Linked DNA regions of Anaeromyxobacter diazotrophicus. The protein of the gene in region 1 interacts with the protein of each later gene in a pairwise test. Links are inferred from orthologs where the notes say so. Each region holds a gene or a part of one and is shown in the gene's direction. Other genes may lie near its edges. The genes, in order: HWY08_RS07350 and priA.

The links.
Region 2: the proteins of HWY08_RS07350 (region 1) and priA interact in binary tests that used the Escherichia coli proteins (3 or more experiments, as listed by UniProt). The link is inferred for Anaeromyxobacter diazotrophicus from one-to-one orthologs.

What each region holds. Positions count from the first base shown.
Region 1 is NZ_BJTG01000003.1:292,510-307,953, reverse strand. Bases 5,428-8,422 are described here. They hold HWY08_RS07350 (single-stranded DNA-binding protein), read left to right. Parts: upstream 5,428-6,690; coding sequence 6,691-7,155; downstream 7,156-8,422. Other genes in these bases: HWY08_RS07345 (pentapeptide repeat-containing protein), read left to right, coding at 7,356-8,402; HWY08_RS07355 (TetR/AcrR family transcriptional regulator), read left to right, coding at 5,956-6,603; HWY08_RS07360 (TolC family protein), read right to left, coding at 5,428-5,825. Also shown: HWY08_RS07375 (universal stress protein), read right to left, coding at 1-90; HWY08_RS07370 (efflux RND transporter permease subunit), read right to left, coding at 87-3,278; HWY08_RS07365 (efflux RND transporter periplasmic adaptor subunit), read right to left, coding at 3,295-4,521; more of HWY08_RS07360, read right to left, coding at 4,539-5,427; HWY08_RS07340 (tetratricopeptide repeat protein), read left to right, coding at 8,527-11,286; ATP-dependent zinc metalloprotease FtsH, read left to right, coding at 11,382-13,232; HWY08_RS07330 (NAD-dependent epimerase/dehydratase family protein), read left to right, coding at 13,274-13,999; RadC family protein, read right to left, coding at 14,022-14,705; HWY08_RS07320 (YceI family protein), read right to left, coding at 14,833-15,444. UniProt on the Escherichia coli protein: Plays an important role in DNA replication, recombination and repair. Binds to ssDNA and to an array of partner proteins to recruit them to their sites of action during DNA metabolism. Acts as a sliding platform that migrates on DNA via reptation.
Region 2 is NZ_BJTG01000003.1:557,487-561,630, reverse strand. What follows is about bases 1,163-4,144. They hold priA (replication restart helicase PriA), read left to right. Parts: upstream 1,163-1,536; coding sequence 1,537-3,753; downstream 3,754-4,144. Other genes in these bases: HWY08_RS08565 (hypothetical protein), read left to right, coding at 3,803-4,144; HWY08_RS08575 (tellurite resistance/C4-dicarboxylate transporter family protein), read left to right, coding at 1,163-1,497. Outside these bases: HWY08_RS08580 (hypothetical protein), read right to left, coding at 1-174; more of HWY08_RS08575, read left to right, coding at 430-1,162.

The sequences.
Region 1 (15,444 bases):
CCGCTCGAAGGCGGGCGCCGAGGCCGGAGAGAAGTCGGTGGCGACGAGGATGCGGCGGAAGACCCGCGGGTCGGCCGGGGCCTCGCTCACGGCTCGCGATCCCCGGCGGCGCGCGGCGGCACGGCGTCGTTGACCGCCTCGCCGGGCGGCCGGTGGAGCTCCTCCACGGCCGCGGCGTGCTTCTTCCCCCCGAACAGCCGCTCCACGAAGACGAACAGCGACGGGATGGTGAAGACGCCGAACAGCGTCGCCGCCAGCATGCCCGCCACCACCACCGTCCCCATCACCTGCCGCGAGGCGGCGCCGGCGCCCTCGGCCACCCACAGCGGGAGGCAGCCGAAGATGAAGGCGAAGGAGGTCATCAGGATGGGCCGGAGCCTGAGGCGCGCCCCGGTGAGCGCCGCCTCGAGGAGGGGCCGCCCCTTGTCGAGCTCGGCCTTGGCGAACTCGACGATCAGGATGGCGTTCTTGGCGGTGAGCCCGACCAGCATGACGAGGCCGATCTGCGCGTAGACGTTGTTGTCGAAGCGCCGGGAGAAGAGGCCGAGGTAGGCGCCCAGCACCGCGATCGGCGTGCCGAGCAGCACGCTGAACGGCAGCGACCAGCTCTCGTAGAGCGCGGCCAGGATGAGGAAGACGAACACCAGCGAGAGCCCGAGCACGGTGGCGGTGCCGCCCTCGGCGGTCTTCTCCTGGTAGGAGAGCCCGTACCAGGCGTACCCCATCTCCGGCGGCAGCCCCTTCGCCACCTCCTCCATCGCCTTGAGCGCCTGGCCCGAGCTGTAGCCGGGCGCGGGCGAGGCGATCACCTCGGCGGCGCGGAACAGGTTGAAGCGGACGGTGTACTCCGGCCCGGTCGTGTCGCGGACGTTCACGAAGGAGGAGAGCGGGACCATCTGGCCGCCGGCGTTCCGCACGTAGAAGGACTTGAGGTCCTCGGGCGTGCGCCGGTACTCGGAGTCCGCCTGGACGTACACCTTCCACTGCCGCCCGAAGCGGGTGAAGTCGTTCACGTACGAGCCGCCCAGGAACGCCTGCAGCGCCGCGTAGACGTCGGCGATGGGCACCCCCTGCTTCATGGCCTTCTCCTTGTCGACCGCGGCGAAGAGCTGCGGCACCGACGGGGAGAAGTTCGGGACGACGTTCTGCAGCTCGGGGCGCTTGCGCGCCTCGGCCAGGTACCGCTGCACGTTCTTCGCGAGCAGCTCCACCGGCCCGCCGCTGCGGTCCTGCAGCATGATGCTGAGGCCGCCCGACGAGCTGAGGCCGGGGATGGCGGACGGCGCGATGGCGAAGGCGCGCGCGTCCGGGATCTTCGACAGCTCGGCGTTGACGCGCTTCAGGATGGCGCCCGCCTGGAGCTCGGGGGTGGAGCGCTCCTCCCAGGGCGCGAAGCCGAGGAAGGCCGTCCCGAAGTAGCTCGCGCTCGCCCCGGACAGCGAGTAGTAGCCGGCGATGGTGGTGTAGAACTGCACCCCGGGCGTCTTCGCCAGCACCGCCTCGACCTTCTTGAACGCCTCCTCCGTGCGCTGCAGCGAGGAGGCGTCGGGGAGCTGCATCGCGACGACCGCGTAGCCGTTGTCCTCCTGCGGGACGAAGCCGGTCGGCAGCCGCCCGCCGACGAAGGCGGAGAGCCCCGCCACGCCGGCGAGCAGCACGAGCGGGATCGCCACCTTGCGGACCAGGCGGGCGTTGATGGCCACGTAGCGGTGCGTGACCCGCTCGAACCAGCGGTTGAAGGCGGCCCCCGCCCGGCCGAGCGGCCCGGCGTGCGCCTTCTTCGGCTTGAGCAGCAGCGCCGCCAGGGCCGGGCTCAGCGTCAGCGCGTTGAACGCCGAGATGAGGACCGAGATGGCGATGGTGAGCGCGAACTGCTGGTAGAGCCGACCGGTGATGCCGCTCATGAAGGCGACCGGGACGAACACCGCCGCCAGGATGAGCGCGATGCCGACGACCGGGCCCTGCACCTCGCGCATGGCCTGCTGCGTCGCCTCGCGCGGCTTCATCCCCTGCTCGATGTGGTGCTCGACCGCCTCCACCACCACGATGGCGTCGTCGACGACCAGGCCGATGGCGAGCACCAGGCCGAAGAGCGAGAGGGTGTTGATGGAGAACCCGAGCAGCGGGAACACGGCGAACGCGCCGATGAGCGAGACCGGGACGGTGAGGAGCGGGATGAGGGTGGCGCGCCAGCTCTGCAGGAAGACGAACACCACCAGCACCACCAGCAGCACCGCCTCGAGGAGCGTGATCAGGATCTCGTGGATGCCGGCCTTCACCGGGGCGGTGGTGTCGAGCGAGACCTCGTAGGCCAGGCCCGGCGGGAAGCGCCCCTTGAGCTCCTCCATGGTGGCGCGGATGCCGGCCGCCACGTCGAGGGCGTTCGAGCCCGGCGCCTGGAAGGCGGCGATGATGGCGGCCGGCTTCCCGTTGAGCGCGCCCATCATGGAGTAGGTGGCGGTCCCGAGCTCCACCCGCGCCACGTCGCGGACGCGCACGGCCGAGCCGTCCGGGTTCTGGCGGACGACCACCTCGCCGAACTGCTCCGGGGTGTCGAGGCGCCCCTGGGCGCGCACCGTGAAGGAGAACTGCTGCCCCGGCGGCGCCGGCTCCGCGCCCACCTGGCCGGCCGGGTTCACCACGTTCTGCGACCGGAGCGCGTTCTGCACGTCGGCCACGGTCAGGCCGAGCCGCGCCAGGACGTCGGGCTTGAGCCACACGCGCATGGCGTAGTCGCCGGCGCCGAGGTTCCGGATGTCGCCCACGCCCTTCACGCGGAGGAGGGCGTCGTTCAGGTTGATGACCGAGTAGTTGCCGAGGAACTTGGCGTCGTACCGCCCGTCGGGCGAGTAGAGCGCCACCACCATGAGCGGGAAGTTGAGCGACTTCTTGATGGTGACGCCGTAGTTCTTCACGTCCTGCGGCAGGAACGGCTGCGCCTGCGAGAAGCGGTTCTGGACGAGGACGTTGTCGATGTCGATGTTGGTGCCGACGTCGAACGTCACCTGCTGCTGCATCGTCCCGTCGTTGGCATTGGTGGACTTGATGTAGAGCATCTGGTCCACGCCGTTCATCTGCTGCTCGATGGGCGTCGCGACCGACTGCTCCACGGTGAGCGCGTCCGCGCCGGTGTAGACGGCGGAGAGGTTCACCTGCGGCGGGAGGATCTGCGGGAACTGCGAGATCGGCAGCCCGAGCATCGAGATGGCGCCCACCAGCACGGTGGCGATCGCGATGACGATGGCGACGATGGGCCTGCGGATGAAGAAGCTCGACATGGCGGTCTCCGTCCGCTCAGGGCGCCGCGGTGACGGGGGGCGCGGCCGGGGTGAGCGCGGCGGTCTGCGCCTCGCGCGCGGTGACGCGGACGCCGTCGCGGGCCGCCTGCAGGCCGTCCACCACCACCCGCTCGCCCTCCTTCACGCCGTCGAGCACGATGCGCAGCGCGCCCGCGCCCGGGCCGACCTTGACCTGCCGGAGCTGGACCTTCTCGTCCGCGCCGACCACCGCCAGCGTGTAGAGGCCCTGGATCTGCGAGAGCGCCTTCTCGGGGACCACCAGCGCGCCCTGGCCGACGCCCTCCTGACGCAGCCGCACCCGCCCGTACTGGCCCGGCCGGAGCAGCCGCTCGGGGTTCGGGAAGAGCGCCTGCAGCTGGAGCGTGCCGGTGGTGGGGTCGATCTGGCGGTTCACCGCCACCACCACGCCGCGGTGCCGGTAGACGGTGCCGTCGGAGAGGACCAGCTCCACGCCCGGGTCGCCGTCGACGGTCTCGCCGCCGCGGTCGAGCCGCGGGAGCTGCTGGCGGACCCAGGCCGCGTCGCGGGCGGGGAGCTGGCGGAGACGGCCGGGCGCGCGCAGGTAGTCGCCCTCGGAGAGCGGGAAGGTGACGCGGATGAGGTCCACCTGCGAGACGGTGGTGAGCAGGGTCGGCCCGTCGGCGCCGACCAGGTTGCCCGGGCGCACCAGCGCCAGCCCGGCCACGCCTGAGATGGGCGAGCGGACCTGGGTGTAGGAGAGGTTGAGCTCGGCCTGGCGCAGCTGCGCGCGCGCCGCCTGCACCTGCGCCTCGGAGTCGCTGTCCTGCGCCTGGGCGTCCTCCAGCTCCTGCTGGCTGACCCCGTCGACCTTGGCCAGCTCGCGCTTGCGGGCGAGCAGCGGGCGCGCGTGCGCCCGCGCGCTCTCGGCCCGCGCCACCGCGGCGCGGGCGGTGGCGACCGCCGCCTCGTACTCGCTGCGCTCGATGGTGAAGAGGAGCTGGCCCTCCTTCACCGGGGCGCCGTCGGGGTAGCGCTGCTGCTCGAGGAAGCCGCGCACGCGGGCGCGGATCTCGGCGTTCACGAAGCCGTCGAGCGTCGCCACCGCGTCGACGTAGATGGGCAGGTCGCGGCGCGCCACCGGGGCGACGGTGACCTCCGGCGCGGGCGGCGGCGGGGGCGCCTTCTGGCCACGGCAGCCGCCCAGGACGGAGAGGACGCCGGCGAGGGCCACGGCGAGGTACAGCTTGGAGCGGACGGGCATGGGATCTTCCTTCGGGCTCAGCGGTCGAGGAGGGAGCGGCCGGCGGCGAGCCGCAGCTGCGCCCGCCCGTTGACGAGATCGGCGTCGGCCTGGATGCGGTTCACGTCGGCGGCGAACGCGTCGCGCTGCGCCTGCAGGAGGTCGAGCTGCGTGCTGGCGCCCACGCGGTAGCGGTCGCGGGCGAGCCCCGCGGCGCGGGCGCTCACCTCGGCCTGCGCGCGTGCCGAGCGGCTGCGGGCGAGGTCGGTCTGGACGGTGCTCCACGCGCGGTGGATGGCGTCGTGGACCGCGAGGCGGGTCCGCTCCTCGCGGGCGCTGGCGACCGCCAGGCGCGCGTCCTCGGCCCGGATGCCGGCCAGGGTGGAGCCGTCGAACGACCAGGTCAGCGCGAGCACCCCCTGGTAGCTCCAGGTGTGCCCGGGGACGAGGCCGGGGGCGTTGGTGCCGTGCTCGGCGAGGCTGCCTGTGAGCGCCGGGACGAGCGTGAGCCGCTGCGCCCTGGCCTGCTGCTCCTGCGCCCGGCGCGCCTCGGCGGCGGCCGCCAGCGCGGGCAGCTCGGTGTCCGGGGGCACGAACGCCTCGAGCGGCGCCTCCTCGTGCAGGTCGTCCTCGAGCGCCGGCGCGGCGGCGAGGTCCGGGGCGAGGCCGGTCCGCGAGGTGAGCGCGCGGGCGTCGAGGCGCAGCCCCAGCTCCGCCGAGGCCAGCTGCTGGACCTGCCGCTCCACCTCGGCGCGGGCGCGGTCGACGTCCAGCCCCGCCACCGCGCCGCTCGCGCGCTGGTGCTCGGTGAGGGTGAGGTTCGCGCGCGCCACCTCGAGCGCGCGGCGCGAGGAGTCCACCAGGCCGAGGTCGGCGATCACCTGGTAGTAGGCCTGCGCCACCGCCCCTTCGACCTGGAGCGCGGCGTCCTGCTGCGACGCCTCGGCCGCCCGGGCGCTCCCGCTCGCCGCGCGGGCGCGGACGAAGCTCGCCGCGTCGAAGAGCGGCACGGTGAGGACGGCGTAGGCGTCGAGCTGGTTCGCCGGCGCGAGCGTGAGCGTCCCGCCGCCGGCGGGCTCCGAGACCTCGTACTGGTTCCGGGCGTAGGTCCCGCGCAGCGAGATCCCGGGGAGCAGCCGGCTCGTGGCCGCCGAGGCCTGGGCGCGCGACACCTCGGTCGACGCGCGCGCCTCGCGGTTGTCCGGGGAGGCGGTGCGGGCGCTCTGGAGGAACTCCGCCAGAGGCTGCAGCGCCTGGGCGCGCGGAGCTGCCAGGAGCGCCGCCGCCAGGGCGCCGGCGCGGAGCGCCGAACGGCTCGAGACCATGTGCGACCTGTCCTTGTTGCGCGGCCGGCCCGAGGGTGGGCGGGCCGGAGGGGAACCAAAACTAGACGGTACAGTTCATAGACGCCATCGGGCTTGACGGTCAAGACTGAACCGTTCAGTATGATGGGCGGTGACCGATAAGTCTGCGAAAACGCTCGCCCCTTCGGGGCCCCTCCCGCCAGCCAAGCAACGGCAGATCCTGGACGGCGCCCGGCAGGTCTTCCTGGACGTGGGGTTCGAGCGCGCCTGCATGGACCACATCGCGGCGCGCGCCGAGGTGTCGAAGGCCACCATCTACAACCACTTCCACGACAAGAAGGAGCTCTTCCTCGCCTGCATCCGCGAGCACACGCGGGTGAAGCACGAGGCGCTGGCCGCGCTCCTGGGATCCCCCTCCGGCGACGTCGAGCAGGACCTGCAGCGCTTCGGCGAGACGCTGATGGGCTTCCTCACCACGCGCGATGGGCTCGCGCTCCGGCGCATCATCCTCGCCGACATCTCCCGGTTCCCCGAGCTGGGCCGGGTGCTGTTCGAGGAGGGCCCGATCGCGCTGCGGCACCGCCTCGCCGCCTATCTCCAGGCGCAAGCCGGCGCGGGCGCGCTCCGGCTCGAGGACGCGCAGCTCGCCGCCTACCAGTTCATCCTCCTCTGCCAGGGCGACCTCTACCTGCCGGTGGAGTTCGGGATGGTGCGCGACCCGCCCGCGGAGCGCATCCAGGAGGCGGTCCGCGGCGCCGTGCGCACGTTCCTCCGCGCCTACGGTCCACAGCCGCGCTAGCGAGCGCGCTGTCGGACCCGGCTGCTACCTTCCCGTTCGTCGCCAGAACGCAGAGATCCAGGCGAAACGAACGAAAGGGGCATCGCCGTGGTCAACAAGGTCATCCTGGTCGGAAACCTCGGGAAGGATCCCGAGGTCCGGTACACCTCGGGCGGGCAAGCGGTCGCGAGCCTGCGCATCGCCACCTCCCGCAGCTGGACCGACAAGGCGTCGGGCCAGCGCAAGGAAGAGACGGAGTGGCACGACGTCGAGGTGTGGGGCAAGCAGGCCGAGCAGTGCGGCGAGTACCTGGCGAAGGGCCGCCAGGTCTACGTCGAGGGCCGCCTCAAGACCGACAAGTGGCAGGACAAGACCTCGGGCCAGGAGCGCTCCAAGGTGAAGGTGGTCGCGGACACGGTGCGGTTCCTCGGCGGTGGCGGCGGCGCCGGTCGCCCGTCGCGCGCGCCCTCCGAGGACGTCGGCGGCCCGCCCCCCGGCTTCGAGGAGCCGGCCGACTCCGGCCCGCACGGCGGCGGTGGCGGCCACGGCGGCGGGGACGACATCCCGTTCTAGCGGCGCCTCGCCGTCCCCGATCCTCGCCCGGCTCCAGCCGAGAGGGCCGGCGAGCGGGGCGCTCGGACTGCAGACGCCCACAGGACGGCCGAGAGACCTCCCTCTCGGTCGTCCTGTCGTTCCTGGGATCCCCTGCCTGGCGGAGGCCCTCCGGGAGCACGCGACGCCCGTTCCACCCTGAGTAGACTGTCGGCGAAGCCGTGCCGGCGGAACAGGACAGCGCGTTTTGGTCGAGATCTTGGCCGCGGACGACGGCGGTCGTCGCGCTGCTCGTCACGCTCGTCACGGCGATCCGGGAGCTCGGCGCCTACTGGTCCGACGAGCGTCAGAAGTGGAACGACCAGTTCCAGCAGTTCATCACGCTCGCCAGCGACTCGAATCCATCCAGGCAGGTGACCGGCATCGCCGCGGTCAGCGCGATGTGGAAGAACTCCACGCGCGACGACCACGTCATCGCCGAGCTCGTCTCCTCGCTGCTCCTGAGCGACTCCGAGCCGGTCCGGAACGGAGCCGCCAGCGCCATCGGAGCCTCGACGGCCTGGCGTCGGCACGGACACCGCTGCGACCCGGACATCTCCTCGCTCCTCTTCGGAAAGGGAGGCGATTGGGGCGTGGTGACGCGCGTGGCGCACATGCTGGGCGATTCGACCCGGCAGAAGCCTCTGCCTGCCGCAGATTTCGGCTGCCTCACCGGAGACGATCCCGACGCGGCCGTGCGAGCCTGCCGTGCGCGGCTCGCCGCTCGGCCTCACCAGCCGCTCTTCGCGACCCTGGGCCGTCCGGATCAGGTCCTCGAACAGCAGATCGACGCGGTGCGCGAAGCGGTGCATTCGGGCAAGCAGTGCCTGCGCGATGCAAACCTGCGCGGGTTCGATCTCAGGGGCGTCGCCCTGTACGGCGCCGATCTCCGAGGCGCGAACCTGCAGGACGTCGACCTCTGCGGCGCGACCCTGTGGAACGCCGACCTGACCTGGGCGTGGGGACTGGACGTGAACAGGCCGGATCGGCCCCCGGTCGCGAAGACCTCCCTCGCGCTCGCCAACGTGGGCGTGCGGCAGGGTCTCTCCGGCGAGCTCGTCGAGGCCGCGCTCACCCGCTGTCACGCCGTGGCGATGTACGACTTCGACCAGTTCTATCGCTGGTCCCAGGCTGGGTACGATCTGCCGGCCGCGGACCGGTGGAAGGCTTGGCGTGACGCCAGCTACCCCGTCGACCCCGACGGTCGCGTGCCGAGCCGCTTCAAGTGATGGCGTTTGGCTCGGGGAGCAGGAGCTTCGCGCCCTGCAGCCGTGCGCCGCCGTCGCACATGGGCGCCGTGCCATGATCGGGGGGTGACGCCGGGATCGGCGTGATAGGCTCGCCGGCCGCGGCATGGCCTCCGAACTTCCTCCCGCCATCGAGAAGTACCAGCGCATCCTCCAGGCCGATCCGCGCTCGCGCATCTTCGTCGAGCTGGCCCGGGCGCTGCTCGACGCGGGTGAGGCCGGGCGCGCGCTGGAGGTGTGCGAGCGCGGGCTCGAGCACCACCCCGACTCGGTCCAGGCGCGGGTGGTCGCCGCCAAGGCGCTGCTCGCGCTCGGCCGCGGCGACGAGGCGCTGGAGCGCTTCGAGCAGGCGGTCGCGGCCGACCCCGCGAGCCCGTACCCGTACGACCTGGCCGGCGAGGCGCTGGTGCAGGCCGGGCTCGGCGCGCGCGCCCTGCCGCTCCTCGACCGCGCCACGGCCCTGCACCCGGGCGACGCCCGCCTGCGGCGCTGGTTCGAGGAGGCGCGCGCCGCCGCCGAGGCCGAGGAGGTCTTCACCCCCCACCCCGCCGAGCCCGAGCCCCCCACCGCCCCGACCCCCGCCCCGGCGGCGGAGCCCGCCGTGGAGCCGGAGCGCGCGGCGCAGCCCGCAGAGCCGGAGCCGGGCCCGCGCGCCGGCGAGCGCCCGCGATCCCCGCCGGTGCTCACGCCGGCGCCGCCCGCAACCGCCGCCACCCCGCCGCCGCGGGTGCCGCCTCCGCGCCCGCCCGCGCTCCGCCGCGCTCCTCCTCCCCCCGAGCCGAGCACCCTCCTCTCCCTCATCCCCGACCTGCCGGGCGCGGCGCCCAGGCCGGAGGCGAGCCCCGCGCCCGTCCCGCTCCCCGCGCCGCGCCTCGACGACACCCGGTCCGGCACGTTCACCCTGCCGGGCACCTTCACCCTGCCCAGCCGGTCCAGCGCGCAGGAGGAGGCCGCCGCGCGCGAGGCGGAGGAGGCGGCGCAGACCTACGAGCACGAGCTGCGCGCCAAGCTCCTCGCCGAGCAGGCCGCGCGCCCTTCCTTCTGGCGGCGCCACGCGCTGGCGCTGGTGGCGGCGGCGCTGGCGGTCATGGCGGGGGCCGGCGCCGCCACCTACCTCACCGTGCGGGCGCACCGCCGCGCCGCCGAGGCGCGCGCCTCGGCCGGCGACGCACGCAAGGGGCTGGCGCGCGACACGGCCGGCGCGCTGCGCGCCGCGAGCGGCGTGCTGGCGCTCGTCCGCACCCGCGCGCCGGACGACCTCGAGGCGGCCGCGCTGGCGGCCGAGGTGGACGGGCTCCTCGCGCACGACTTCGGCGACGCCGAGGCACGCGCCCGCGCCGGCCAGCTCCTCGGCGCGGGCCGGGCCGGCGCCAGCACCGCCGCCGTGCGGTACCTGGTGGCGGAGCGCGGGGACGAGCGCGCGGCGGCCGAGGCGCTCTTGCAGGCCGCCGCGGCGCCGGGCGCGACGCCGCTCTCGGCCGCGCTGGCGGGCGAGCTCTTCCTCGCGCGCCGCGCGCCGGACCGGGCGCGGCCGCTCCTCGAGCAGGCGGCGCTGGCCCAGCCGCCCATGCTGCGGGCGGTGGCGGCCCTGGGCGACCTGGAGGCGCAGCGCGGCGACCTCGAGGCCGCCCTCGACCGGTACGAGGCGGTCCTGCGCGTCCACGCCACGCATCCGCGCGCGGCGCTGGGGGTGGCCGAGGTGCGGCTGCGCCAGGGCCGCGAGCTGCCGCGCGCGCTGGCCTCGCTCGAGGCGGTGGAGGCGGACCGCGACAGCCCGCCCGCGCTCGCCGACCGGCTGCGGTTCGACCTCGCCCTGGCGCGGCTGCTCGCGCTGGCGGGGCGCACCAACGACGCCGTGACGCGCCTCACCGCCGCGGCCGCGCGCGAGCCGGCCGACCCGCGGGTGGCGGCCGCCCAGGCGGAGGTGCTGGCGCGCGCCGGCGAGCTCGACCGCGCCCTGCGCGCGGCCGAGGGCGCGGCGCGGCTCGCCCCCGGCGAGCTCGCCTACCGCGAGCTCCTGGCGCGGCTGCAGCTCGAGCGCGGGCTGTACCGGCAGCTCCTCGCCTCGACCGCCGACGCGCCCACCCGCGCCCTGCGCCTCGACCGCGGCCGCGCGCGGCTCGCGCTGGGCGAGCCCGAGGCCGCGCGGACCGAGCTGGAGGCGACGCGCCGGGACGGCAAGACCACCCCGGAGGCCGCCGCCTGGATGGCGCTGGCGGAGCTCGCGAGCGGGCGGCAGAAGCAGGCGGCGGCGATCGTCTCCGCGCTGCTGGCGGCGCCGTCGCCCCACCCGGTCGCCCTGCTGGCCCGGGCGCGCCTCGACCTGTCGGAGGGCCGGCTCGCCGCCGCCGAGCAGGGGCTGCGCGCCGCGCTCGACCGCGACCCGGAGCTCGCCGACGCGCGCTGCGACCTCGGGCGCGTGCTGCGCGCCCGCAACCGGCTGACCGAGTCGCGCGAGCTCCTCGAGCAGGCGGTGGCGCGCTCGCCCCACCACGCGCCGTCGCGGGTCGAGCTGGGCCGGACGCTCCTCCTGGTGGGCGACGCGCCGGGCGCCGTGCGCGAGCTCGGCGCGGCGCTCGCCGAGCAGCCCGATCACCGCGAGGGGCTCGTCGCGCTCTCGCAGGCCGAGCTCGCCAGCGGCCACGCCGACGCCGCCCGCCGCGCCGGCGACCGCGCCGTCCAGCTCGACCCGCGCAGCGGCGCGGCGGCGCTGGCCGACGGCCAGGCGGCGGCCGCGCAGGGCGACGCCGCGACCGCCCGGCGCCAGCTCGGGCGCGCCGTCTCGCTGCTCGGGAAGTCGCGCGAGGGCCTCGAGGCGCGCCGCGCGCTGGCGGGGCTCGGCGCGAAGAAGAAGCCGCGGCGCTAGGCCGCAGGGCGCTCGCTCGGCCCGCGTGGCGAGGGCAGCTCCGCCGGCCCCGGCTTAGGTGATCGGCACGGCCCGCCGGCCGGAGGGGTGCCCCGATGAACCGAAAGCAGACCGGCTTCAACCTCGGCTACGCGCTGCTCGCCGCGCTGGGGGTGATGTTCCTCCAGGACTGGTGGGTCCACTCGCAGGCGGTGGTCACGCTGCCGTACAGCGACTTCCAGAAGCTCGTCCGGGAGGACAAGATCGCCAAGGTGGTGGTCGGGCAAGACCGCCTCTCGGGGGACTTCAAGGAGCCCATCCAGGGGAAGAAGCGGTTCGTGGCGGTCCGGGTGGACGCGGACATCGCGAAGGAGCTCGACGCCCACGGCGTCTCCTACGCCGGCGAGTACGAGTCGAACTTCCTGCCGATGCTGCTGTCGTGGGTCGTGCCCATCGGCCTCTTCGCCGCCCTGTGGATCTTCGCCGGGCGCCGGATGGCGAAGCAGCTCGGCGGCCCCGGCGGTGGGCTGCTCTCGGTCGGCAAGTCGAAGGCCAAGGTCTACGTCGAGACCGACACCAAGGTGACGTTCGCCGACGTGGCCGGGGTGGACGAGGCGAAGGCCGAGCTGAAGGAGATCGTCTCGTTCCTGACGGCCCCCAAGGACTACGGCCGGCTCGGCGCGCGGATGCCGAAGGGCGTGCTCCTCGTCGGCCCGCCCGGCACCGGCAAGACGCTGCTCGCGCGCGCCGTGGCGGGCGAGGCGGGCGTGCCGTTCTTCTCCATCTCCGGGTCGGAGTTCGTGGAGATGTTCGTCGGCGTCGGCGCGGCCCGCGTCCGCGATCTGTTCGAGCAGGCGCGCGCCAAGGCGCCGTGCATCATCTTCATCGACGAGCTCGACGCCCTGGGCCGCGCCCGCGCCTCCATGCCGGGGCTCGGCGGCCACGACGAGAAGGAGCAGACGCTGAACCAGCTGCTCGTCGAGATGGACGGCTTCGACCCGTCCGCCGGGCTCGTCCTCCTCGCCGCCACCAACCGGCCCGAGATCCTGGATCCCGCGCTCCTCCGCGCCGGGCGCTTCGACCGGCAGGTGCTGGTCGATCGGCCGGACCGGCTCGGCCGCGCCGAGATCCTCCGCGTCCACACCCGCAAGGTGGTGCTCGCCCCCGACGTGAAGCTCGACGACGTGGCGGCGCTCACCCCGGGCTTCACCGGGGCGGACCTCGCGAACCTCGTCAACGAGGCGGCGCTCGCCGCCACCCGGCGCGGCGCGGCCGAGATCGCGATGGTGGACTTCAACACCGCCGTCGAGCGGATCGTGGCCGGCCTCGAGAAGAAGAATCGCCTCCTCAACCCGCGCGAGCGCGAGATCGTGGCGCACCACGAGCTCGGGCACGCGCTGGTGGCGGCGGCGCTCCCGGGCTCGGATCCCGTCCACAAGATCTCGATCATCCCCCGCGGCATCGGGGCGCTGGGCTACACCATCCAGCGCCCGACCGAGGACCGGTTCCTCATGACGCGCGAGGAGCTGGACGGCAAGATGGCGGTGCTCCTCGGCGGGCGCGCCGCCGAGGACCTCGTCTACGGGCACCTCTCGACCGGCGCCGCCGACGACCTCTCCAAGGCCACCGACATCGCCCGCAGCATGGTGACGCGCTTCGGGATGGGCGGGACGCTCGGGCCGGTCAGCTACGAGCGCGAGCCGCAGACGTACCTGGGCCAGCCCTTCGGGCGCGAGCGGCTCTACGCCGAGGCGACGGCGCGGGAGATCGACGTGGCGGTCCGCGGGCTGGTCGAGGGCCAGCTCGAGCGGGCGCGCGAGGTCCTGACCGCGAACCGCGCGCTCCTGGAGGAGGCCGCGCGGACGCTCCTCGCCAAGGAGAGCCTGGCCGGCGCCGAGCTGGAGGCGGTGCTCGGCCGGGTCGCCAGGCTTCCGGTCCCGGACCTGCACCTCGTCCGGCGGCCGTGACCTCGCGTTCACGCAGTGAACGTCAGCAAGGAGAGACGTCGATGAACGAGTGCATCTTCCTCGCGGGAGCGTCGGGCGCGATCGGGCGGCGCCTCGCGCCCCTGCTCGTGGCGGACGGCTGGCGCGTGGTCGGCACCACGCGGTCCGCCGACAAGGCCCCGCTCCTGCGCGCGATGGGCGTCGAGCCGGTGGTCGTCGACGTCTTCGACGCCGCCGCGCTGCGGAGGGCCGTGGCCGACGCCCGGCCCGAGGCCGTCCTCCACCAGCTCACCGACCTCCCCTACGCGCTGGAGGCGAGCAAGATGGCCGACGCCCTGGTGCGCAACGCGCGCCTGCGGGACGAGGGCACGCGCAACCTCGTCGCGGCCGCCGTGGGCGCCGGCGCCCGGCGGCTCGTCGCCCAGAGCATCGGGTTCATCTACGCGGAGGGACCCACGCCGCATCGGGAGGAGGACCCGCTCCTGCCGGAGACGCACCCCCTGTACGGCGGGACGGTGACCGGCGTCCTCCGCCTCGAGCGGCAGGTGCTGGACGCGCCGCTGGAAGGCGTCGTCCTGCGCTACGGGATGTTCTACGGGCCGGGGACGGGCATCGCCGCTCCGGCCGGGCCGGGGTCGGTGCACGTGGACGCCGCTGCCAGGGCCGCGGTGGTCGCGCTCACGAGGGCGCGCCCCGGCGTCTACAACGTGGCCGAGGCGGACGGCGCCGTCGACGTCCAGAAGGCCGTCCGCGACCTGGGCTGGGACCCGAGCTTCCGGATCGCGTAGCGGTCGCGCGCTGGCGGCGGCCCTACCGCCGCCAGCGCCCCGCCTCGACGAAGGAGTAGTAGCCCGCCGCCGCCACGATGACGTGGTCGCGCGCCAGCACCCCCACCAGCTCGGCGGCGGCGCGCAGGCGCTCCGTGAGCTCCACGTCCTCCGAGCTGGGGCTCGGATCGCCGGAAGGGTGGTTGTGCGCGAACACCACCCCGTGCGCCCCCTCCCGCACCGCCGGCCTGAGCGCGTCGCGCGGCGAGACCGGGCACTGGCTGAGTGACCCCTCCGCCACCTGCACCGCCTTGAGCAGCCGCCCGCGGACGTCGAGCAGCACCACGTGGAAGCCTTCGCGCTCGGCGTGGGCGGCGTGGCGGAGCAGCTCGTGGACGCGGCCCGGGTCGAGGCAGCGCTCGCCGCGCCGGGGCGGCGACCAGCCGCCGCGGCGGCCCAGCTCGAACGCCGCCGCCAGCGCCGCCGCCCGCGCGAGGCCGATCCCCGGGGCCGTCGAGAGCTCCTCCGGCGAGGCCCAGGCCAGGGCCGAGAGCGGCTGCCGCTCCACCAGCCCGAGCGCGGCGGCGCGGGCCGAGAGGCCGGCCCGCCCGGTGCCGAGCACCAGCGCGACCAGCTCCGCGTCGGAGAGGGCGCGCGCGCCGGCCGCGAGCAGCCGTTCGCGCGGGAGATCGAGGAGGACCGCCTCGGCGGTGGAGTCGCGCGTCATGGCGCGGCGGTGAAGCAACCGCCGTGCCCCGCGGCGCCGCTGCACCTTCGCGGAGGTGCGCGCCGCGGAGGCGGACGGGGGCGAGCCGGCGGGTACGCCGCGCGGACGGCGCCCCGCCGGGCCCGGCCTACTTCTTCTCCTCGGCGTTCGCGGCCTTCGCCTTCGCGGCCTCCTCGGCGGGTTGCGCCTTCACCGCCTCGAGGTCGAGGGTGATGTCGACGTTGTCGGCCACCACCGGCCCGGCCTCGATGGTCTTCGACCAGGTGAGGCCGAAGTCGCGCCGGTTGATGCGGGTGGTGCCGTTGAAGCCGCGCCGCTCCTCGCCCTTCATCCCCTTCACCGGTTGCGAGTAGGTGACGTCGAACACGACCGGCTTCGTGGTGCCCTTGATGGTGAGGTCGCCCGTGACCTTCAGCTTGCCCTTCCCCTGCTTCTGGACCTTGGTCGACTTGAAGGTCATCTCCGGGTACTTCGCCACGTCGAAGAAGTTGGCCGACTTGAGGTCGGCGTCGCGGTCGGCCACCCGGGTGTCGATGGTGGTCGTGTCCACCGTCGCCTCGGCGCTCGACTTCGACAGGTCCTTGTCGTCGAGGTGGAGGGTGCCGGTGGTCTTGCCGAAGTGCCCGCGCACCGTCGAGACGACGAGGTGCTTCACCGCGAACGAGCTGTCGGAGTGGGCGGGGTCGATGTTCCAGGTGGTGGTCTCGGCGGCGGCCGCCAGGGGCAGCGCGGCGGCCAG
Region 2 (4,144 bases), 260 kb from region 1 along the record:
GCCGATGGCGTGACAGGCGCCGCAGGGTGGCCCCCCCGCCGCGAGGCGCTGGGCGCCGATGAAGAGCCGCCGGCCCGGCCCGGGATCTCCGGCAGGAGGCTCGACCGCCAGGGCCGGCGCCGCGGCGAGCAGCGCGGCGCAGGCGGTGAGGGTTCGCCCGGCGCTCCCGAGCATGAAGGGCCTCCTTCGCGGCGCCGCGCTCGACGGACGGTGCGCGGTGGGTCCGCTCGGCCATGCTAGCCGTTTCGGGCGGGCGGCAAGCGACCCACTTGTAGCGTAGGCACTAATCGTGAATGCCATCGCCCCGGCGCACGCCCCGCTGGGCCGCTTTCGAAGGCGGGCGGCCCGGTCTACGCTCGGGAGGACCCGCAGGTCCGGACGCGCGTGAGCCCGCCTCCCCCCAGCGCTCTCCCGGAGCGACCTCCGCCCATGCCCGAGGCAGCCCCCACCACGCTGCGCCGGGCCGTCGAGGGCCTCCACCCCTCGTACTTCGCCCTGGTGATGGCGACCGGCATCGTCGCCATCGCGTTGCACCTGCAGGGCGCGCGGCCGCTCGCGCTCGCGCTCGGCGCCGTCGCCGCCGCCGCGTACCTCGCCCTGGCGCTCCTCACCCTGGCGCGGATCGCCCTCTACCCGCGCGCCGTCCTCCTCGATCTCGCCCACCACGGCCGCGCGGTCGGGTTCTTCACCACCGTCGCCGCGACGGGCGTGCTGGGGGCCGACCTCGTCGTCCTCGCCGGCCGGCGCAGCCTGGCGCTGGCGCTGTGGTGGCTGGCCGCCGTCCTGTGGCTCGGGCTCACCTACGCCGTGTTCACGGCGCTCACCGTCAAGGAGCGCAAGCCCACCCTCGCCGAGGGCATCCACGGCGGGTGGCTCTTGGCGGTCGTCGCCACCCAGGCGGTGGCGAACCTCGGCGCGCTGCTCCTGCCCGCCCTCGGCGGGCGGGCGGAGGCGATGTCCTTCGCGTCGGTGACGGTGTGGTTGGCGGGCGGGATGCTCTACGTGTGGATCATCTCCCTCATCTTCTACCGCTACACGTTCTTCACGCTCCAGCCGTCGGACCTCATGCCGCCCTACTGGATCAACATGGGCGCCATGGCCATCTCCACCCTGGCCGGCGCGACCCTGCTCCTCGGCGAGGCGCGGCAGCCGCTCGTCCACGCGCTGCTCCCGTTCGTGCGGGGGACCACCCTGCTCTGCTGGGCCACCGCCACCTGGTGGATCCCGATGCTGCTCGTCCTGGGCGCCTGGCGGCACGTCTACCGGCGCTACCCGCTCGCCTACGACCCGCTCTACTGGGGCGCCGTCTTCCCGCTCGGCATGTACTCGGTCTGCACCCAGCGCCTCGCCCAGGCGATGGGCTTGCCGTTCCTGCTGCCGGTCGCCCGCGCCTTCGCCTGGATCGCGCTCGCGGCCTGGTGCGCCGCGTTCGCCGGGCTGCTGCGGACCCTCGGCGCGGGGGCCGCGCGGCTCGGCCGACCGCGGGCGGGTACGTGAGGAGCGGGCCCGGCGGCGGACGCTGGTAGACTCGCCCCGATGCTGGTCCAGGTGGCGGTGGCGGCCGCGGTGCGCGGCACCTTCACGTACAGCGTACCCCCGGAGCTCGAGGCGCAGGTGGCGCCGGGCGCCCGCGTGGCGGTGCCGTTCGGGAAGAGCCCGCGCGCCACCGGCTACGTGCTCGGCTTCGCCGAGGCGGCGCCCCCCGGCGTCGCGCTGCGCGCGGTCGCGGCGGTGCTGGACGCCTTTCCGCTCTTCACGCCCGACCTCCTCGCGCTGGTGCGCTGGGCGGAGGGGTACTACCTGTGCCCGCCGGGCGAGCTCTACCGGGCGGCGCTCCCCCCGGGCCTCAACGCACGGGCCGGCGCCGCCGCCCCGCGTCGCCGCGCCGTCGAGTTCGCCTCACCCGCCGCCGGCGCGGCCGAGGCGCTCCCCGGGCTCGCCCGCCGCGCGCGCGCCCAGCACGCGGTGCTCGACTACCTCCTGGCGCGCGGCCGCATCCCGGTGGAGGAGCTGCGCGCCGCCTTCCCCGCCGGCCGGACCCCGCTCGCCGCCCTCCGGGACAAGGGCCTGGCGGTGATCGAGAGCGAGGCCGTCGTGCCGGACGGCGCGCTCCTCGCCAGCCAGGTGGCCCCGCCGCCGCTCACCGCCGACCAGGCCGCCGCGCTCGAGGCCGTCGCGGCCGCGCTCGACGCGCGCGCCTTCGCCCCCTTCCTGCTCCACGGCGTCACCGGCTCGGGCAAGACCGAGGTGTACCTGCGCGCCATCGCCCGCGCACTCGAGGCCGGGCGCGGGGCGCTGGTGCTGGTGCCGGAGATCGCCCTCACCCCGCAGCTGGCGGGCCGCTTCCGCGCCCGCTTCGGGGAGGCGGTGGCCCTCCTCCACAGCGGGCTCTCCGACGGCGAGCGGCACGCCGAGTGGCTGCGGCTGCGCCAGGGCGAGGCGCGCGTCTGCGTCGGCGTCCGGAGCGCCGTCTTCGCGCCGGTGCAGGACCTCGCCGTCGTGGTGGTGGACGAGGAGCACGATCCGTCCTTCAAGCAGGAGGACGGCCCCGCCTACCAGGCGCGCGACCTGGCCGTGGTGCGCGCCAAGCAGGCCGGGGCGGTGTGCCTGCTCGGCTCGGCCACCCCGTCGCTCGAGTCGCTGGAGAACGCGCGGCGCGGCCGGTACCGGCTGCTCGAGCTGCCGCGCCGCATCGACGACCGCCCGCTGCCGGCGGTCGAGATCGTGGACCTCACGAAGCTGCGCCGCGGCGGGCGGCCGGCGGGGCTCCTCTCCGCGCCGCTGGCGGAGGCGCTGCAGGCGACGCTCGCGGCCTCGCAGCAGGCCATCCTCTTCCTCAACCGGCGCGGGTTCCAGACGCTGGTGGTGTGCGAGGACTGCGGGCGGGAGGAGCGCTGCCCGCACTGCTCGGTCTCGCTCACCTACCACCGGCGGCGCGGGCTCCTCCTCTGCCACTACTGCGGCGCACAGGAGAAGGTGACGCCGGTGTGCCCCGCCTGCGGCGGCCCGCGCCGGGGCATCGGGGTCGGCACCGAGCAGGTCGAGGCGGCCGTGCGCGAGCTCCTGCCCGCGGCGCGGGTGGGGCGGCTCGACCGCGACGCGGTGGGCTCGGCCGACGACGTGGCGGCGGTGCTGGCGCGCTTCGCCAACCGCGAGCTGGACGTGCTCGTCGGCACGCAGATGGTGACGAAGGGGCATGACTTCCCCGGGGTCACGCTGGTCGGCGTGGTGCTCGCCGACACCGCCCTGGCGCTCCCCGACTTCCGCGCCGCCGAGCGGACGTTCCAGCTCCTCACCCAGGTGGCGGGGCGCGCCGGCCGGGGCGCCGAGCCGGGGCGGGTCCTGGTCCAGACCTGGAGCGCCGCCTCGCCCGCCATCGACTGCGCGCGCGGGCACGACTACGCCCGCTTCGCCGAGGGGGAGCTCTCGGCGCGGCGCGCGCTGGGGTGGCCGCCCTTCTCCCGGCTCCTGGCGGTGCGGGTGGAGGGCAGCGAGGAGGGGGCGCGCGCCTGCGCCGCCGCGCTGGCGGAGGCGGCGCGGCCGGCGCTCCACGGGGCGGGCGGGGTCTCGCTGCTCGGGCCCGCGCCGGCGGCGCTGGAGCGGCTGCGCGGGAAGAGCCGCTGGCACCTCCTGTTCCGGGCGGCGACGGCCGAGCCGCTGCGGCGCGTGCACGCGCTGCTGGCGCCGCTCGGCCGCCGGCCACCGGGCGGCGCGGCGGTGCGGTTCGACGTCGATCCTTACTCGATGCTGTAGGTGCGGCGCGCTCATCCGGCGGCGCGGCGCGTGTGGCACAATCGGCGCCGTGCCGCGGATCCTGCTCGTCGACGACGACCTCGCCGAGATCGCGGCCGTGAAGCGCGCGCTGGCCGGCGCGGGGCACCAGACGGTGCTCGCGACCAACGCGAGCGACGCGCTGGCCGCCGTGGCCGGCGGCGCGGCGGACGCGGCGCTCGTCGCGCCCGAGTGCGACGGCGGCGAGGGGGCGGCGGTCCTGCGCGCGATGGCGGCGCGGGGGACGCCGGCGGCGGCGCTGCCGCGGCCGCTCGACGCGAGGGCCGCGGTGGAGGTCGCGAGCGCGCTCGCGGCGAGCCCGCGGCGGCCCCGCGCGCCGGCCCCGTCCCCTTCGGCCGCTGGGACGAGGGAA